4 regions of the Brevibacterium siliguriense genome follow, and region 2 is predicted to be linked to each of the others. Evidence: riboswitches for the same ligand, from Rfam matches in the RefSeq annotation. Region 2 holds a riboswitch; each other region holds the start of a gene.
What was found. A riboswitch is a leader RNA that binds a small molecule or an ion and turns the genes downstream of it on or off. The one in region 2 is predicted to bind thiamine pyrophosphate.

Region 1 (2,198 bases), 1.2 Mb from region 2:
CGGCCGCAGCGGGATCCTCAGCCGAGGTTATCGCACGCACGACGACGGCACGGTTCGCGCCCGCCTGCCGGACCGCATCCAGCCTCTCCCCCGCTGCGATCCCGCCGATGGCGAACCACGGTTTGGTCGTCTCGGCGGAAGCGGCGGTCAGCAGCGCTGTCCCCACGGCAGTCCGACCGGGTTTCGTCGGGGTCTCCCAGACCGGCCCGACGCAGAAATAGTCGGTTTCCAGGTCCGCCTCGGCGGCGAGCGCCTGCTCGAGGGAATGAGTGGAGCGGCCGAGGATGACGTCGGGACCGAGCACAGCCCTGGCCTGTCCGCTGGTGAGATCTCCCTGACCGACGTGGAAGACATCGGCGTCGGTGAGGAGTGCGACGTCGGCGCGGTCGTTGACGGAGAAGAGCTTGCCGTGCCGGGCTGCGATGTCCTTGAGCGCTTCGAGGGCCCCGATCTCCGCCCGGGCCTCGAGGGTCTTGTCGCGCAGCTGGATGATGTCGACTCCCCCTCGGTAGGCGGCATCGAGGAACTCAGGCAGATCGCCTTGAGCGGTCCTGGCATCCGTGCACAGGTAGAGCGAGGCTTCGGCCAATCGGGCCTCTCTCCAGGCTCTCTTCGTCTGCCGTTCGGTGTTGCGCGGTGGCGTCTGAGTGGTCATGGTCATAGAGTAGAGGAGTTCGCGGGAGCCTCCCAACGAGGCTGAGAGGGCGTAGGAGCCGACCGTCAGACCTGATGCGGATCATGCCGCCGGAGGGAGAAGCTGTGAGAGTCATTGTCGTCGGCGCAGGGATCATCGGCCTGTCCACGGCCTGGTATCTGCGCCGCGTCGGTGCCGACGTCACCATCATCGATCCTGCCCCCGCGCTGGGGGCCAGCCATGCCGCTGCCGGGATGATCGCTCCCGCCGCCGAGGTGGTGTGGGGGCAGACTCCCCTGTACCCGCTGATGAGAGCCTCGGCAGAGATGTACCCGGAGTTCGCCGCCGAGGTGGCGAGCGCCGCCGCGGTCGATCTCGGTTCCACGGATACCGAGACTCTGGTGTGCGCTGGTGACCGGGCCGACCTGCAGGCACTGCGAGAACTGCGCGAGGCTCAGTCGCGGTCAGGTTTCGCCACCGAGCTCGTCGCCGGCAGCGCTGCCCGCCGGGTCGAGCCTGCGCTGTCGCCTGCTGTGGCAGGGGCTGTGCATATTCCCGGTGATCATTCGATCGATCCGCGTCGGGTCTGCGCGGCTCTGCTCTCTGTCCTGACCGCAGGCTCAGGGGCCCTCCTCATCCATCAACGGGTGGTCGGGCTGCTCAGGGACGGTGATAGAACCATGGGCGTCGAACTGAGCGATGGTCGTCGGTTGGACGCCGATCAGGTTATCCTCTGCGCCGGCACCGCCAATAACGAAATCGTCGGTGCACCGCAGCTGCCGATCCGGGAGGTCTGGGGCGATGTGCTGCGTCTGCGTGCCACCGCTGAGACGACTCCGCTGCTGACCCGTACTATCCGCGGGCTGGTCAACGGCCGCTCCGTCTACCTTGTACCTCGCCCCGATGGCGAGATCGTGCTTGGTGCCAGTTCTCGGGAAGACGGGCTGTCCGGTACCCCTGCCGGGGCTATCCACCGGCTGCTTGCTGACGGGCAACGGGTGGTACCGGGCATCCTCGACGCGGAGATCTCCGACATCACCACTCGAGCCCGCCCCGGCTCTCCCGACGACTTGCCGATGATCGGGCGCGTCGATTCCGGCTGTGTCGTGAGCACCGGGTATTTCCGGCATGGCATCCTCTTGGCCCCATTCGGCGGCAGGCTCGGCGCCGAACTCACCTTGGGCGCCGTCTCCGACTGGCCCCCTGACGGGGCGCTCGAGTCCGTGTCCCCGCACCGCTTTACCACAGAACACACCAATACCCACTCAAACCGCACCGCTGCCCACTCGATGAGGAGAATTTCATGACCGACCACGTACACTCACCGACCATCGTTCTCAACGGCGAACACCATGAGCTCTTGAGTGCCTCCTCGGCGCTCGACCTCATCGCCGAGGTCACCGGACGGGAACTGAGCCCCGATGGGACTCCGGCCGACGGCGGACGTTTAGGGCTAGCCCTGGCCGTCGACGGTGAAGTCATCCGCCGCGGAGCCTGGTCCGATTTCACACTTGCCGACGGTCACATCGTCGATATCGTCACCGCAGTGCAGGGAGGCTGACAT
Region 2 (2,198 bases):
GCAGAGCTCCTGCTGGCGTTCGACGTTCTCACGCACGAGATGGAGCGGAATGTGCCCTGGCCCTTCGATCATCACCTGGACGTCGTGGGCCCAAGCGCGTTCCGTGAGCTCAGCGAGAGTATCGAGCTCAGCGAACTGGGCGGCATCGTTGGCATCGGCGATGGATCCCGGCCGCAGCCCGTCGCCGAGTGAGAACGCGACATCGTACCGGGCGAAGATCTCACAGAGTTCATCGAAATGGGTATAGAGAAAGTTCTCCTCGTGGTGAGCCAGACACCAGCCGGCCATGATGGACCCGCCGCGAGAGACCATCCCGGTGACCCGGTCGGCCGTGAGCGGAACGTAGCGCAGCAGCACACCGGCGTGGATGGTCATGTAGTCGACACCCTGCTCGCATTGCTCGATGACCGTGTCGCGAAAGATCTCCCAGGTCAGCGTGTTCGCATCCCCGTCGACTTTCTCCAGTGCCTGATAGATCGGAACGGTGCCGATGGGGATCGGCGAATTGCGGATGATCCATTCGCGAGTGGTGTGGATGTCATTGCCAGTCGACAGGTCCATCAGGGTGTCGGCACCCCACTTCGCGGCCCACCGCAGCTTCTGCACCTCCTCGGCGATGGAGCTGGTGACCGCGGAATTGCCGATGTTCGCGTTGATCTTGACGAGAAACGCCTTGCCGATGATCATCGGCTCGGATTCGGGGTGGTTGACGTTGTTCGGGATGATCGCACGACCGGCGGCGAGCTCGGCACGGACGAGCTCGACATCGCACTGCTCGCGAAGCGCTACGAAGCGCATCTCCGGGGTGATGATGCCCTGCCGGGCGTAGTGCATCTGGGTCACCGTGCGGCCGGCTTTGGCACGACGCGGAACCGGTTTGCGTCCCTTCCACTGCTGGGACGGGGCACCCCGGCGAACGGCCGCCCGACCGTCGTCGGCGATGCGGTGGCCGCGGGCCGCATACGTTTCGGTATCGAGGCGGTTCTCGATCCACGGAAATCGCAGAGCGGGCAGTCCCTCTTCCGGAATGCTGCCCGGTCCGACGGTGCGGTAGACGTCGACGGGATCGTTGGCACGGCCATTCGAGTCTTCGAGTTCGATGCGAGTCACGGGAACGCGGATGCCGTGTTCCTCATCGTCGACCCACGCCGGCGAATGCGTCGGATACTGCTCGAGGGTGAACTGGTCGTTTGAATCTGCGTCAGACGAAGTCGTGGCAGGGGCAGGTGTTTCAGGGGTGAATGCAGTCATCTGCAGTCCTCACTTCCTACGCCGGTATCAACCGGATCAGGTTCTACGGTCTCGGACGATGCAGTCCGATCTCAGCCCTTGCAGAGGGCTCCCGTGGGGTCGTGCAATTCCTATCACGACTGCCGCAGTGAAGACAAGCGCACATTCGGCGGAATCAAGTCCCGCCGAGAGTACGGCGCGGCGGTCAGCTGCCCTGGAGGAATGCCTTCGCAGCGGCGCCGAGGGCGACGACGTCGGAGACCGCAACCATCTCGCGGGCCGAGTGCATCGAGTACAGGGCAGGCCCCACATCGACGGTCGTCATGCCTAGGCGGGTGGCGGTCAACGGACCGATCGTCGACCCGCAGGGCATCGCATTGTTCGACACGAAATCCTGATATTCGACTCCGACTGCTGCGCACGCCTGCGACCACACCGCCGTTCCGACAGCATCGGTGGCGTAGCGCTGCTGAGCATTGAGTTTGAGCAGGGGACCACCGCCGAGGCGGGGACGCACATGCGGATCATGCCGTTCCGGATAATTCGGATGGGCCGCATGCCCGGCATCGGAGGAGACACACACCGAGGAAGCCATCGACGCGAGATAGTCGCTGCGCGTCGACTGCGGCAGCAGTGAGGCGACGATGCGCTCGGTGACGTCGGCGAGGAACGGACCGCACGCACCCGAACGAGAATTCGACCCGATCTCCTCATGATCGAAGGCCGCGAACAGGGGGATGCCGTCGAGCCTGTCGGCATCGAGCTGGGTGAGCGCGGTGACGCCGGCGTGGACGGACAGAAGGTTGTCCAGCCTCGGCGAGGCGAAGAACTCCTCGGCGGCACCGAAGAGGGCCGGCTCCTGTGTCGGGATGGTATAGACGTCGTGGCCGACGACCGCCTCGGCATCGACGCCGGCGGAAGCAGCGAGCAGTTCGATGATGTCTGCCTCGGCGAGGTCGGCCAGACCG
Region 3 (2,198 bases), 1.4 Mb from region 2:
TCCTCGCCCTCGTCGTCATCGTCATCGTCTTCCAATCGGCCGACTCGAACTTCATCTCACCGGCCAACCTCGTCAACCTCTCCACCCAGGTCGCGTTCCTTGCGATCCTCGCACTGGGCATCAACCTCATCCTGCTCCTCGGTGAGATCGACCTGTCCTTGGCGCAGTTGGGTGGTCTGGCCGCCTCGTTGCTCGGTGTCCTGGTGGTGCGGCAAGGTGTGCCACCGGTGATGGCTCTGATCATCATGCTGCTGCTCGGGCTGATCGTCGGCGCGATCCAAGGTTGGTTCTTCGCAGTCGTCGGCATTCCCGCCTTCGTCGTCACCCTAGCCGGTCTGCTTGCCTTCACCGGTCTGACGCTGACGACCCTGGGCACGCAGAAGAACCTGTCGATGTCGGACACTTTCGCCTTCGACTTCGCGAGCTTCTACTTCCCAGCGATCTGGGCCTATATCTTCGGAGCGATCGCGATCATCGGCTTCGGCGGCGGAATCATCTATTCGAAGATGCGCCGCCACCGCGAGGGTCTCAACGCTCCGAGCTGGACCTCCGTGATCGTGCGCATCGTGCTGCTGGCCGCGATCGTGTTCGGCTTCCTCATCCTCGTCAACCAGGACTTCGGTCTGGCGATGCCGTTCTTCCTCATGATCGTCATCGCGATCATCATCGACCTCGTCCTGCGCAAGACCCGCTACGGCCGTTCGATCTACGCCGTCGGCGGCAAGGTCGAAGCCGCTCGGCGTGCCGGTATCCGCGTCACGTGGGTGCGCATCAGCGTGTTCATGGCCGCCGGTGTGCTGGCCGCGCTGTTCGGATTCATCAAGACCGGCGTGACGACGAATGCGGGATCGACGCTGGTGAGCACGCAGGATCTGCTCAACGCGATCGCCGCAGCCGTCATCGGCGGCACCTCGCTCTTCGGCGGTCGCGGTACCGCTTGGGCTGCTGTGCTCGGTGCTCTGGTCGTCGGCGCGATCAACAACGGTCTCTACCTCATCGGCTTCAACTCCGATGCGCAGCAGATCATCACCGCACTCGTCCTGCTCACCGCCGTCGTCATCGATGCGCTCAGCCGCCGCGGCCAGAGGTACGTCGGGCGGGGGTAGCGGTGACTCTTCGCTCAGCGGACCCCGTCGCGGTGAAACCACCGTGAACCGGAGGTGGTTTCACCGCGACGGGGTCCGCTCGGCGGTTCTGCAGGTTGGAGGAGTCGCCCGTGTCCGGGCGGGCTGATACAGTCGGAGCCATTGACATGGGGTGCCTCATGAGGATCCGCCCAGGCGGAGATCGGCGAGGCTGAGAGAACACCCATCGAACCTGATCTGGGCCATACTAGCGAAGGGATCGTCATGGTTGACTTCGACCTGCGTTCTGCGAATGCGCGACTGCGCGCCAGCAATCCACTCATCCAATGCATCACGAACACCGTCGTGCAGCAGTTCAGCGCGAATGTGCTCCTGGCCATCGGCGCCTCCCCGGCGATGCTCGACCATGAAGCCGACGCCGGACAGTTCGCCGGCATCGCCAGCGGAGTCCTCGTCAACTTCGGAACCGCCTCGAACCACCAGCTGCTCGCCGCCGACGCCGCCATCGACGTCGCGTATGCCGCCGGCAAACCCTGGGTCCTCGACCCCGTGAGCATCGGCGCCGTCGACTTCCGCACCTCCCGCATCCGCCGCGCCGCAGCCGATCACCCCACCGCAGTCCGCGGCAACGCCTCCGAGGTCGCCGCGCTCGCCGGAGTCGGACTCGGCGGACGCGGAGTCGACTCCACCGATGATGTCGATGCCGTCCTTCCCGCCGCAGCAAAGCTGGCACGAGAAACCGGCGCCATCGTTGCCGTGTCCGGACCCACCGACGCCGTCGTCGCCCACATCGACGGGACCGACCACGTCGCCCGCATCTCAGGCGGCCACGAGTTCATGCCGCTGGTCATCGGGACCGGCTGCTCACTCGGCGCCGTCACCGTCGCCTACCTGGCCTCCGTCCGCGCGGGCCTCGCCGACCCCGCAGCCGATGCCTCAACCGTCAACGCCACTGAACAGTCCGCGAACGGTGGAGCCGCCTCGGCGAGGTTCGAGGCCGTCGTCGCAGCCCACGCCCACTTCGCTGTCGCGGGGGAACTCGCGGCCGACGGCGCGAAGGGACCGGGCAGCTACTCGGTGAACTTCCTCGACGCACTCCACACCGTCGACGGC
Region 4 (2,198 bases), 670 kb from region 2:
GCGACGACCTCGTCGATGAACTCAGCATGGGCGTCCATATCCGAACTGTTCGAGTTGATGTTGAGGAACAGGACTCCGTCCTCGATGAACCAGTAGTCGCCGCCAGAGGTGATGACGCCACCGCCGCCGTGATCCTGGCTGACATTGGGTCGGTTGAAGTGCTGCTCGTATGCTTTCGACGACACATCGTGGTTGCCAATCGTCGTCGCCTGCGGGATCGTCCGGGTCTCATCCGGTGCCAGGTACTGGGCGTACTGCTCCTGGTTGCCTGCGGAGTTGACCTGGTCGCCCAGCGAGTAGAAGAAGCTCGGATTGTCGGCGATGGCCGCTGCCGAACTCAGGGTCCTGTCCCAACCGGCGGCATCGTCGGGGTCTCCGCCACCGGCGCCGACCTGCGGGTCGCCGAAGACGAGGAATTCTTCGTCTCCTCCGGCAGCTCCCGTGGTGAACTGCTGCACCTCGGTGAACCCGTCCTTCTCGCTGCCGACCTGGTAGGCGTATTCGGTGCCCGGCTTGAGGCCGGTCATGCTCGCATGGTTGAAGTGACGTTTGAGGTCGGTGGCGAGTCCGGAGTCAGTGGTCTCTGCTGTTGCCGCGTCGGCGGGGAGATTGCCGTCCTCGAGCACGCTCACCGGTGCCCATCGCACTTCTCCCCCGCCGGAGCTCTCACTCATCCACGAGAGATTGCGTGCCGTGGAGTCGGCACCGACCTGCAGGACGGCGTCGGTGATCGCCTCGCTTCCCGCTTCCGCCTCGGCGGGCAATTCCGACGAGCTCTGGCCCGGTTCCTGACTCCGACGCGGGCTCGGGTTCTGATTCGGGCTCTGGCTCGCGGTCGAACCAGGCTCTCCTGCGCCGAGAGCCGGCTCGGCACGAACGGGCACCGGGGCCGCCACCAGTGCGGCGAGCAGGGTGGCGGCGGACAGGGCGCCAAGGGGTCGTTTAAGTCGATGAGTGTTCACCCGCTCATTCCTACTGATCGGTAGTGTCCGGCCGTTCGAAGCCCGTCAACGAACGAGGGAACGGGAAGTGAATCCTCGATGACTGACTTGGGTCGCCGCTTCGCTCCCCTGTTGTACAGTGGTGGCTACGACAGGGGAGCGCCGTCAGGGGCGCTGAGAGTGCAGAAGAAGCTGCAGACCCTCGAACCTGATGCGGTTAGCACTGCCGAAGGAAGTCGAGACTCTTCACCCCTCCTTGAAATGAGGAGGCACAATGCCGAATACCACCGCACCGAACACCGCCACCACCCCCGCACGCTCCTTCACCGCGGCGCCGAAATCCAAGCAGTGGCGAGTCGTCGACTATGTCACCACCGCCGTCCTCGGAATCGCCGTCGGTCTCGTGTTCTGGGTGTTGGCGCTGAGCTGGAAGGTGCTCGAACTCGCCTTCCAAGCCTTCCCGCCCTCGATCGGCCTCATCGCCGGACTCTGGGTGCTGGCCGGACCGCTGGCCGGTGCGATCATCCGCAAACCCGGTGCTGCGCTGCTGTGCGAACTCATCGCCGCCATCGTCGAGGCCGTCCTCGGCTCCCACTTCGGAGCGACCGTTCTGCTCTCCGGACTGTTGCAGGGCCTCGGTGCCGAACTCGTCTTCGCCGCCTTCGGCTACAAGCGCTTCACCCTGTGGGTCACCGCGGCCTCGGGGATGCTGGCAGCGGCGTTCATGGCCGTGAGCGAGAACATCATGTACAACGCCGAATGGCAGTTCGGCTTCCAAGCGATCTACGCCGTCTGCGCGATCGTCTCCGGCCTCGTCATCTCCGGAATCGGCGCATGGTTCGCCTACCGGGCGATCGCGGCCACGGGAGCGCTGAGCTCCTTCGCCTCCGGCCGTCTGCGCTGATGGCGCTGCCGATCACGGCCGCCGGCTACTCGTGGACGCACACCGACCGTGACTTACCGGCCGTCGGACCGCTCGACCTGAAGATCGCCGCCGGTGAGAAGGTGCTGCTGCTCGGTGCCTCCGGGGCCGGCAAATCGACGTTCCTCCACGCCGTCGCCGGAGTCCTGCCCGAGGAATCCGGTGAGGCCACCGGTGAACTCCTCGTCGGCGATGGGGAACCGGATCCTCGCCGAGGCAGCACTGGGCTGGTCCTCCAAGATCCCGATTCTCAGGTGATCTTCTCCCGAATCGGTGATGATGTGGCGTTCGGGATGGAGAACCTCGGACTCCCGGCCGAGGTCATCGAGGCCCGG

Region 1: linked by a shared signal. The riboswitch ahead of thiO (glycine oxidase ThiO) and the one ahead of thiC (phosphomethylpyrimidine synthase ThiC) in region 2 are both predicted to bind thiamine pyrophosphate.
Region 3: linked by a shared signal. The riboswitch ahead of BLU88_RS06820 (hydroxyethylthiazole kinase) and the one ahead of thiC (phosphomethylpyrimidine synthase ThiC) in region 2 are both predicted to bind thiamine pyrophosphate.
Region 4: linked by a shared signal. The riboswitch ahead of BLU88_RS15575 (ECF transporter S component) and the one ahead of thiC (phosphomethylpyrimidine synthase ThiC) in region 2 are both predicted to bind thiamine pyrophosphate.

What each region holds. Positions count from the first base shown of each region.
Region 1 is NZ_LT629766.1:2,964,245-2,966,442, forward strand. Features, by position in the region: gene thiE (thiamine phosphate synthase) at 1-655, opposite strand, end outside; TPP riboswitch at 667-770, shown strand; gene thiO (glycine oxidase ThiO) at 760-1,941, shown strand; gene thiS (sulfur carrier protein ThiS) at 1,938-2,195, shown strand; gene BLU88_RS13255 (thiazole synthase) at 2,197-2,198, shown strand, end outside.
Region 2 is NZ_LT629766.1:114,154-116,351, reverse strand. Features, by position in the region: gene thiC (phosphomethylpyrimidine synthase ThiC) at 1-1,251, opposite strand, end outside; TPP riboswitch at 1,247-1,355, opposite strand; gene BLU88_RS00470 (M18 family aminopeptidase) at 1,436-2,198, opposite strand, start outside.
Region 3 is NZ_LT629766.1:1,563,821-1,566,018, forward strand. Features, by position in the region: gene BLU88_RS06815 (sugar ABC transporter permease) at 1-1,106, shown strand, start outside; TPP riboswitch at 1,244-1,362, shown strand; gene BLU88_RS06820 (hydroxyethylthiazole kinase) at 1,350-2,198, shown strand, end outside.
Region 4 is NZ_LT629766.1:3,463,377-3,465,574, forward strand. Features, by position in the region: gene BLU88_RS15570 (FN3 domain-containing metallophosphoesterase family protein) at 1-962, opposite strand, end outside; TPP riboswitch at 1,085-1,193, shown strand; gene BLU88_RS15575 (ECF transporter S component) at 1,216-1,845, shown strand; gene BLU88_RS15580 (ABC transporter ATP-binding protein) at 1,845-2,198, shown strand, end outside.